Regions from separate parts of the Pseudomonas sp. NCHU5216 genome, predicted to be linked through region 1. Evidence: predicted binding sites of a transcription regulator. Region 1 holds the regulator's gene; the other holds the start of a gene.
What was found. The regulator FliA, encoded in region 1, starts transcription of late flagellar genes. The targets are predictions, from matches to a motif close to CTAAAGTTTNNNNNNNNNNNGCCGNTAA.
Positions count from the first base shown of each region.

Region 1 (5,343 bases):
GGTACGCTCGCGTACCTGGTTGAACATGCCGTTGACCGCATCCAGCGCGGCCAGCACCACGTCCATCAGCTCGGCATCAACGCGGCGCTCGCCCTTGCGCATGATGTCGAAGACGTTCTCGGCAATGTGGCAGCACTCCACCAGCTCATGGAGCTGGAGGAAGCCCGCGCCACCCTTGACGGTGTGGAAGCCACGGAAGATGGCATTGAGCAGGCTCATGTCATCCGGTCGACTTTCCAGTTCGACCAACTGCTCGGACAACTGCTCGAGAATCTCTCCGGCCTCTACCAGGAAGTCCTGGAGAATCTCTTCATCGGCGCCGAAGCTCATGGGGGTGCTCCTTAGAATCCAAGACTGGACAGCAGGTCGTCGACATCGTCCTGACTGGAGGCGACATCATCACGCTTATCGGCATGAATCTGCGGACCTTCACCATGAGATGGCGCTTTTTGTTTCTGTTGTTCGGCACGCAGTACTTCGTGGTCATGCTCGATGCCGGCGAAGCGATCCACCGAGCTGGCCATCAGTACCAGCTTGAGCAGATTGCTCTCGACCTCGGTGACGAGCTGGGTGACACGCTTGATCACCTGACCGGTGAGATCCTGATAGTCCTGCGCCAGCAGGATGTCGTTGAGATGGCCGGACAACTTGTTGCCATCGCGCTCGCTGCGCGCGAGGAACAGCTCGATGCGCTTGGCCAGCTCACGGAAACCATCGGCACCGATTTCACGGCGCATGAAGCGGCCCCACTCGGCCCCCAGGCTCTGCGCTTCATCGGCCAGGTCATTGACCAGCGGCGCGCTCTGTTCGACCAGATCCATGGTGCGGTTGGCCGCCCGCTCGGTCATGGTGACCACGTAATTCAGGCGCTCGGTGGCGTCGGCGATCTGCGACAGCTCCTTGGCGTGCGGCATGCGCGGATCGAGCTGGAAATTGACGATGGCATTGTGCAGTTCGCGGGTCAGCTTGCCGACTTCGTGATACAAGCCACGGTCACGAACCTTGTTCAGTTCGTTGATCAGTTGCACCGCATTGCCGAAGTTGCCTCTTTCGAGGCTATCGACCAATTCACGGGCATTTTTCTTCAGGGACGACTCGAGTTCGCCCAGTGTGGAATCATCGTGTTCCATAGCACCCTCGCGGCCGACATCAGCCGTTGACCCGCTCGAAGATCTTCTCGATCTTTTCCTTCAGCACCTGGGCGGTGAAGGGTTTGACCACGTAGCCGTTCACACCGGCCTGAGCGGCTTCGATGATCTGGTCACGCTTGGCCTCGGCCGTGACCATCAACACCGGCAGGTGCTTGAGGCGCTCGTCGGCGCGCACCGCGCGCAGCAGGTCGATGCCGGTCATGCCGGGCATGTTCCAGTCGGTCACCAGAAAGTCGAAGCTGCCGCTTTGCAGCATGGGCAACGCCGACGTACCGTCATCAGCCTCCGCCGTGTTGGTAAAGCCCAAATCACGCAAGAGGTTCTTGATGATCCGTCGCATCGTCGAGAAATCGTCAACGATGAGGATTTTCATGTTCTTGTCCAAGTCGACCTCCGTACAGTCCCAAACGTATTGCGCTTGCAGATACGCCTTCTAATCGTGAAACCGGCCCAGCAATATCGTTGCTTCTGCCTCAACCCGCCCGCCATTCCATCAGGCGCGAGCGCAAACGCGCCGCACACTGACTATGAATCTGACTGACTCGCGACTCACTGACGCCAAGCACTTCACCGATTTCCTTCAGGTTCAGTTCTTCATCGTAATACAGCGCCAGCACCAGACGTTCACGCTCCGGCAAGCCGGCAATGGCGTTGGCCAAAGCCGCCTGGAAACGTTCATCTTCGAGATCCCGCGAAGGTTCGAGGTGGGTGTGCCCGGCTTCTTCATGCAACCCGCCGTGTTCGCCGTCCTGCAGCAGGTCGTCGAAACTGAACAGGCGGCTGCCCAAAGTGTCGCCAAGGATGCCGTAGTAATCTTCCAGACTCAATTGGAGTTCGGCCGCAACCTCATGATCTTTAGCGTCTCGCCCCGTTCTGGCCTCCACGGCGCGGATCGCATCGCTGACCATGCGGCTGTTGCGGTGCACCGAACGCGGTGCCCAATCGCCCTTGCGCACCTCGTCGAGCATGGCGCCACGGATGCGAATACCGGCGAACGTCTCGAAACTGGCGCCCTTGCTGGAGTCGTATTTGCGTGAGGCTTCGAGCAGGCCGATCATGCCGGCCTGAATCAGGTCGTCGACCTGAACGCTGGACGGCAAGCGCGCCAACAGGTGATAGGCGATGCGCTTGACCAGCGGCGCGTAGCGCTCGATCAACTGATACTGGGAATCCTGCGCCTGAGCCTTGTTGTACATACGAAGTCCAGAGGCTGCTGTCATACGGCCGAATCTGCAGTCGGTTGTTTCACCAGGCGCTCGACGAAGAACTCCAGATGACCGCGCGGGTTGGCTGGCAAGGGCCAGGTATCGACCTTCTGCGCGATCGCCTTGAACGCCAGCGCACACTTGGAGCGTGGAAAGGCCTCGTAGACGGCGCGTTGTTTCTGCACCGCCTTGCGTACGCATTCGTCGTAGGGCACGGCACCGACGTACTGCAAGGCGACATCGAGAAAACGATCCGTCACCTTGGTCAGCTTAGCAAAGAGATTGCGACCTTCCTGCGGACTGTGCGCCATGTTGGCCAGAACGCGGAAACGGCTGATGCCATGGTCACGGTTGAGCAGCTTGATCAGGGCGTAGGCGTCGGTGATCGAGGTGGGCTCGTCGCACACGACGACGAGAATCTCCTGAGCCGCGCGAACGAAGCTGACCACCGCATCGCCGATGCCGGCAGCGGTATCGATCACCAGCACGTCGAGGTTCTCGCTGATGTCGCTGAAGGCCTGGATCAGGCCGGCATGCTGCATCGGTGACAGGTTGACCATGCTCTGCGTACCGGACGCTGCCGGCACGATGCGGATGCCACCAGGCCCTTGCAGCAGCACTTCACGCAGCTCGCACTCACCGGCGATCACGTCGGCCAAGGTGCGCTTGGGGGTCAGCCCCAGCAACACGTCGACATTGGCCAGACCCAGGTCGGCGTCCATGAGCATGACTCGGCGACCGAGATCGGCCAGGGCCATGGACAGATTCACCGACACGTTGGTCTTGCCGACGCCACCCTTGCCGCCGGTCACCGCGATCACCTGTACGGGATGCATACCCATGTTCTCTACACACCTTGTCTAACTTCGACTTGGCCTAGCGGCCGTTAGTCCCTGCAGAAAAAAACGCAGGGCTTGCAACACTTTAGCGCGTCAGCCGACTCGCCGCGCGGTTCCTTGATAAAGACCGGCGAACAATTGCGCCATGGCATCCTCGCTCGGCTCTTCGGCGGCTTGCAGGCTCACGGCGCGGCTGACCAACTGATGGCTACGCGGCACCTGCAGATCATCCGGAATACGTGGCCCATCAGTGACATAGGCTACCGGCAGACGCTGGCCTATGGCCAGGCCCAAAACCTCGCCCAGGCTCGCCGCCTCGTCCAGCTTGGTCAGTATGCAGCCGGCAAGACCGCAGCGCTTATAACTATGGTAGGCCGCTTTCAGCACTTGGTTTTGACTGGTAGCAGCCAGAACCAGATAATTTTTCGCCTTCAACCCGCGTGCGGCCAGGCTCTCGAGCTGCAGGCGCAGGGCCGGGTCATTGCTTGGCAGGCCGGCGGTATCGATCAGCACCACGCGTTTCTTCGCCACAGGCGCCAGGGCTTGCAGCAGAGACTGCCCTGGGTCGACCTGAGTCACCGAGACGCCAAGGATGCGCCCGAGGGTCTTGAGCTGCTCCTGCGCACCGATGCGGTAACTGTCCATGCTCACCAGGGCGACCTGCTGGGCGCCATGCTTGAGCACGTAGCGCGCCGCCAGCTTGGCCAACGTGGTGGTCTTGCCCATGCCGGCCGGGCCGACCAGGGCGATCACCCCGCCCTCTTCCAATGGCTCGACCTTGGGCGTCTTGATGGCATGAGCCAGGTGCGCCAGCATCATGCGCCAGGCCTGGCGCGGCTCGTTGATGGTGTTCACACGCTCGAGCAGCAGTTGCGCCAGGTCGGCCGACAGGCCCATGCGTTGCAGGCGGCGCCACAGGTTGGCCTGCTGTGGGCGACGGTTCTGCATCTGTCCCCAGGCGATGCTGCCCAGTTGCACTTCGATCAGCTCACGCAGGCCGTGCAGCTCGAAGCGCATGGCGTCCAGCGCGCGCGGATCGACACTCGGAGCAGGTGCAGGCTTCTCCGCCAGCGGGCGCTGCGGCTTGACCGGAGTGACCGGCAACTCCGGCGCCACCAGCGAGTCATTGGCAAAAAGTTGACGGTCTTTCAGGGCATCTTCTTCGCTACGGGTGGCCAGCTCGGCCTGGGCGTTGGCGATGCGTGCCTGGGTCTTGCGCAGCTCGGCCTCCAGGGCCGGATTCGGCCGCACTGGCGTAGGCGTGACCTGATAGTCCAGCGCAGCGGTCAGCTCGACGCCACCGGCCACGCGGCGGTTGCCGATGATGGCAGCGTCGGCGCCCAGCTCATCGCGCACCAGTTTCATGGCGGTTCGCATATCGGCAGCGAAGAAGCGTTTGACCTGCATGACCCTTTACCTCAGTTCTGGCCCACAGTGGCGACTATGGTGACCTGCTTGTTGTCCGGAATTTCCTGATAAGCCAGCACGTGGATGCTGGGTACTGCCAGCCGCGCGAAGCGCGACAGCATCGCCCGGATCGGGCCGGCCACCAGCAGGATCACCGGTTTGCCGAGCATTTCCTGGCGCTGCGCCGCATCCACCAGGGAACGCTGCAGCTTGTCGGCCATGCCAGGTTCGAGGAGGATGCCATCCTCACTGCCCTGACCGGCCTTCTGCATACTGTTCAGCAATATCTGTTCCAACCTGGGCTCGAGTGTGATCACAGGCAGCTCGGGCTCATGCCCGACGATGCCTTGGACGATTGCGCGGGCCAGCGAGACGCGCACCGCCGCCACCATCGCGGCGGGATCTTGACTCTTCGGCGCGACGTTGGCGATGGCCTCGGCGATGGTGCGGATATCCCGTACCGGCACCTGCTCCTGCAGCAGCGCCTGCAGCACCTTGAGCAAGGTGGACAGCGACACCAGCCCCGGTACCAGTTCCTCGGCCAGCTTCGGTGAGCTCTTGGCCAGCAGTTGCATGAGCTGCTGCACTTCCTCGTGGCCGAGCAACTCGTGGGCATGTTTGTGCAGGATCTGGTTGAGATGGGTGGCCACCACGGTACTGGCATCGACCACGGTGTAGCCGAGCGACTGCGCCTGGTCACGCTGGCTGGGGTCGATCCAGACCGCTTCCAGACCGAATGCC
Region 1 covers NZ_JBQLIX010000031.1:47,870-53,212, forward strand. Annotated here, with positions in the region: gene ACSVIK_RS19235 (chemotaxis protein CheA) at 1-330, opposite strand, end outside; gene ACSVIK_RS19240 (protein phosphatase CheZ) at 342-1,130, opposite strand; gene ACSVIK_RS19245 (chemotaxis response regulator CheY) at 1,150-1,524, opposite strand; gene fliA (RNA polymerase sigma factor FliA) at 1,625-2,371, opposite strand; gene fleN (flagellar synthesis regulator FleN) at 2,368-3,198, opposite strand; gene flhF (flagellar biosynthesis protein FlhF) at 3,289-4,602, opposite strand; gene flhA (flagellar biosynthesis protein FlhA) at 4,614-5,343, opposite strand, start outside.

Region 2 (5,343 bases), on a different contig from region 1:
ACGATGCTGACGCACAGTGAAAGGATAAGGCTGGTCAGGTTCAACATGAGCCTCACAGCCACCGACCACGGCCCTTACCGTGTGGGCCTAAGGAGACGTGCAATGCCCTCCCTCGATAGCCTGAACTGCCGCCGCGAGCTGAAGATCGGCGACACCACCTACCACTATTTCAGCCTGCCGGAAGCCGCCCAGCGCCTCGGCAACATCGACAAGCTCCCCAAATCGCTCAAAGTACTGCTGGAAAACCTGCTGCGCAACGAAGACGGCGAAACCGTGACCGGCAAGGATCTGCAGGCCATGGTCGACTGGCTCGACCAGCGCGCCTCCGACCGCGAGATCCAGTACCGCCCAGCGCGCGTGCTGATGCAGGACTTCACCGGCGTACCGGCAGTGGTCGACCTGGCCGCCATGCGCGACGCCATGGCCAAGGCCGGCGGCGACCCGCAGCGCATCAACCCGCTGTCGCCGGTGGATCTGGTCATCGACCACTCGGTGATGGTTGATCGCTACGCCTCCTCCAGTGCCTTCCACGATAACGTCGAACTGGAAATGCAGCGTAACGGCGAGCGCTACGCCTTCCTGCGCTGGGGCCAGCACGCCTTCGACAACTTCAGCGTGGTGCCGCCGGGCACCGGTATCTGCCACCAGGTCAACCTCGAGTACCTGGCGCGCACCGTGTGGAGCAAGGAAGAGGACGGCATCACCCTCGCCTACCCGGATACCCTGGTCGGCACCGACTCGCACACCACCATGATCAACGGCCTCGGCGTACTCGGCTGGGGCGTCGGCGGCATCGAGGCGGAAGCGGCCATGCTCGGCCAGCCGGTGTCGATGCTGATTCCCGAAGTCATCGGCTTCAAGCTCAGCGGCAAGCTCAAAGAAGGCATCACCGCCACCGACCTGGTGCTCACCGTCACCCAGATGCTGCGCAAGAAGGGCGTGGTGGGCAAGTTCGTCGAGTTCTACGGTGACGGCCTGGCCGACCTGCCGCTGGCCGACCGCGCCACCATCGCCAACATGGCCCCGGAATACGGCGCCACCTGCGGCTTCTTCCCGGTGGACGAGATCACCCTCGGCTACCTGCGCCTGTCCGGCCGCCCGGAAGCCACCGTGCAACTGGTCGAGGCCTACAGCAAGGCCCAGGGCCTGTGGCGCGAAGCCGGCGCCGAGCCGCTGTTCACCGACAGCCTGAGCCTGGATCTGGGCAGCGTCGAAGCCAGCCTGGCCGGCCCCAAGCGCCCGCAGGATCGCGTCTCGCTAGGCCAGGTTCACCAGGCCTTCGACGATTTCGTCGGTCTGCAGCTCAAACCGGCCGCCAAGGAAGAAGGCCGCATGCTCAGTGAAGGCGGCGGCGGTACTGCCGTGGGCGGCGACCAGCAGAGCGGCGGCATCGACTATGAGGACGATGGCCACACCCATCGCCTGCAGGACGGCGCAGTGGTCATCGCCGCCATCACCTCCTGCACCAACACCTCCAACCCCAGCGTGATGATGGCCGCCGGCCTGCTGGCCAAGAAGGCGGTGGAAAAAGGCCTGCAGCGTCAGCCCTGGGTCAAGAGCTCACTGGCACCCGGCTCCAAGGTGGTCACCGAATACTTCGACGCCGCCGGCCTGACGCCCTATCTGGAAAAGCTCGGCTTCGACCTGGTGGGCTACGGCTGCACCACCTGCATCGGCAACTCCGGGCCACTGCGCGAGCCCATCGAGAAGGCCATCGCCGAGGCCGACCTCACCGTCGCCTCGGTGCTCTCCGGTAATCGCAACTTCGAGGGCCGCGTGCACCCGCTGGTGAAGACCAACTGGTTGGCCTCGCCACCCCTGGTGGTGGCCTACGCCCTGGCCGGCAGCGTGCGCCTCGACCTGACCCAGGATGCCCTCGGCACCGGCAAGGATGGCCAGCCGGTGTACCTCAAGGACATCTGGCCGACCCAGAGCGAGATCGCCCAGGCCATCGCCCAGGTCGACACCGCCATGTTCCGCAAGGAATACGCCGAAGTCTTCGCTGGCGACGCGAAATGGCAGGCCATCGAGGTACCCAAGGCCGACACCTATGCCTGGCAAGGCGACTCCACCTACATCCAGCATCCGCCGTTCTTCGAGAATATCGCTGGCGACCCGCCGCGCATCACCGATATACGCGAGGCGCGCATCCTCGCCCTGCTCGGCGACTCGGTAACCACCGACCACATCTCCCCGGCCGGTAACATCAAGGCCGACAGCCCGGCCGGGCGCTACCTGAGCGAGCATGGTGTGGACAAGGCCGACTTCAACTCCTACGGCTCACGCCGCGGTAACCACGAAGTGATGATGCGCGGCACCTTCGCCAACATCCGCATCCGCAACGAGATGCTTGGCGGCGAGGAAGGCGGCAACACCCTGCACGTGCCGAGCGGCGAGAAGCTGGCGATCTACGACGCCGCCATGCGCTACCAGGCCGAAGGCACGCCGCTGTTGATCGTCGCCGGCAAGGAATACGGCACCGGCTCCAGCCGCGACTGGGCGGCCAAGGGCACCAACCTGCTGGGGGTCAAAGCGGTGATCGCCGAAAGCTTCGAGCGTATCCACCGCTCTAACCTGGTGGGCATGGGCGTGCTGCCGCTGCAGTTCAAGCCCGGCACCGACCGCAATAGCCTGAATCTCACCGGCAAGGAAGTGCTGGCCATCGAGGGCCTGGAAGGCGTGGAACTGCGCCCGCAGATGCCACTGACCCTGATCGTCACCCGCGAAGATGGCCAACAGGAGAAGGCCGAAGTGCTGTGCCGCATCGACACTCTCAACGAGGTTCAATACTTCAAGGCCGGCGGCATCCTGCATTACGTGCTGCGGCAGATGATCGGCAACTGATGCACCCGCCCTGCCACCTCGCGTGGCAGGGCTCCTTCCTCCGTCGCAGCTAGGCTGGCTGCGGTCGCGACAAAAACATGACGTCATCGAAAACCTATTACACTCGGTAAAAATGGATCCTGCCCCTCAACTTCGCCGCTCGCCGGCCGACTCAGAGAGGCATAACGATGACGGACAATTGCCCATGCGTAACAATCAGCCGGTCACCCAGCGCGAAAAAACCTTTCCCGCCCAGCAACGCCTGATCTCCACCACCGACCTAAAAGGTCAGATTACCTATTGCAACGACGCCTTCGTCGAGATCAGCGGCTTCTCCCGTGACGAGCTGCAACGTGCACCGCACAACATCGTGCGCCACCCGGACGTGCCGCCCGCCGTGTTCGACCACATGTGGACGACTCTCAAGAGTGGTCGCCCGTGGATGGGCATCGTCAAGAACCGCTGCAAGAACGGCGACCATTACTGGGTCAATGCCTACGTCACCCCCATCACCGAAGGGGACAAGGTAGTCGGCTACGAGTCCGTGCGGGTCAAGCCGAGCGCCGAGCAGGTGCGCCGCGCCGAAACGCTGTACGCCCGGATCAACGCTGGCAAATCGGCCGTTCCGGCCAGCAACCAGTGGTTGCCCATCGTCCAGGCCTGGATGCCTTTCATTCTGGTCAGCCAGATCGGCTTCCTCATCGGCCACTGGATGGGCAGCAACTGGGGCTTCATTCTTGCCGCCTGCCTGTCCGTGCCGCTCGGCCTGGCCGGCATCGCCTGGCAGACCCGAGGCATCAAGCGCCTGTTGCGCATCGCCGAGCAGACCACCTCCGACCCGCTGATCGCGCGCATGTACACCGACAGCCGGGGTGCCGAAGCGCGCCTGGAAATGGCCATGCTCAGCCAGGACGCGCGCCTGAAAACCTGCCTCACCCGCCTGCAAGACACCGCCGAACAGCTCAACCAGCAAGCCCGTGAGGCCGACAGGCTGGCGCACAACAGCTCTGCGGGCCTGGAACGTCAGCGCCACGAAACCGAGCAGGTGGCCACCGCCGTCAACGAAATGGCTGCCACCACCCTGGAAGTGGCCAGCAACGTCGCCCGCGCCGCCATCGCCACCCAGGAAGCCAACCGCCTGACCGGTGAAGGCCGCGACATCGCCACGGAAACCCGCGAGGCCATCCAACGCCTGTCGCAATCGGTGGGCGACACCGGCGAAACCGTCACCCGCCTGGCCCAGGACAGTAACGAGATTGGCAGCGTGGTCGATGTGATCAAAGGCATCGCCGACCAGACCAACCTGCTCGCCCTCAACGCCGCCATCGAAGCCGCCCGCGCCGGTGAGATGGGCCGTGGCTTCGCCGTGGTAGCCGACGAAGTACGCTCGCTGGCCCAGCGCACCGCCGAATCTACTGGGCAGATTCACGGCCTGATCGCCAAGTTGCAACGCACCGCCGAAGAAGCGGTGATGACCATGGAAATCGGCCGCAAGCAGGCCGAAGAAGGCGTAGAGCGCGTATTGAAGGCTGATCAGGCCCTGGCTGGCATCAGCGACGCCGTGGCCAATATCACCGACATGGCCAACCAGATCGCCGCTGCCGCCGAAGAGCAGAGCGCCGTGGCCGATGAGATCAACCAGAACATCACCACCATCGCCCAACTGGCCGACCAGACCGCCGGCGAAGCGCAAAGCACCGCCGAACTCAGCCAGGCCCTGACAGGCACGGCGCAGGGGCAGTATGCGCTGGTGGAGCGGTTCAATCGCTGAAAACAAGAGGCGCAGCGACTAACCGCTGCGCCTTCCCTGCTCCCCGCCCTGCTTTTGTAGGAGCGAGCTTGCTCGCGATATTCCCTACTCCCTTCCGAACCGTGCCGTCCTTCGCGTAATTGCCAATTGCCAGCAGTTATCCGACATGGTGTATAACCTGCCAAACACCCCACCGCCTCGCTGACTCCCGCGAACTAGAGAAAGACTCCGAGAATGGCCAGGAAGGTTATCCCCCAAAAAACAGATGCATGTTATGCACTAGCTGGTGTCTATTTATAACCAGAGGATTGCCCCATGAAATTCAGCGGAGAAATTGATGTCGCCAGTGAAGCCAATCTTTGGATATACCAAATTCCTCGCTGCGTTATCTCAGCAGGGAAAATCAGCTTCGATTTTTTAGGTGTAAAAGACGGCTGTAAATTTACAGGGCACTGCATTGCCAACGAGCGTTCGCCTCAAAAATACTCAGGACTAGGCAAGTTCCAATATGAAGGGTACGAGGCTTACGAAAGCCCTATTGAAGTATTAATAAAATTTGAAGATCCATTCTTGGAAATATCAGGAAAATGGTTTGAAGATGGCGTTGAATACAGAATGAATGGCGAGCTTGAGAAAAGCCTCTAACAATAGCGTCTCGCTCACTGGGACGGATTAAGGCCCGCTCCTTAACCAAACGTTGGAGACCTACGAGAATAATGCGCTACTTCATACCACTCATGACACTATTTATTATTTTACCCGCGCTAGCT
Region 2 covers NZ_JBQLIX010000061.1:9,208-14,550, reverse strand. Annotated here, with positions in the region: gene acnA (aconitate hydratase AcnA) at 103-2,844, shown strand; gene ACSVIK_RS24790 (methyl-accepting chemotaxis protein) at 3,029-4,594, shown strand; gene ACSVIK_RS24785 (hypothetical protein) at 4,889-5,218, shown strand; gene ACSVIK_RS24780 (hypothetical protein) at 5,290-5,343, shown strand, end outside.
Region 2: a site for FliA is predicted at 2,970-2,997, ahead of ACSVIK_RS24790 (methyl-accepting chemotaxis protein). Genes of this name have one in related genera too.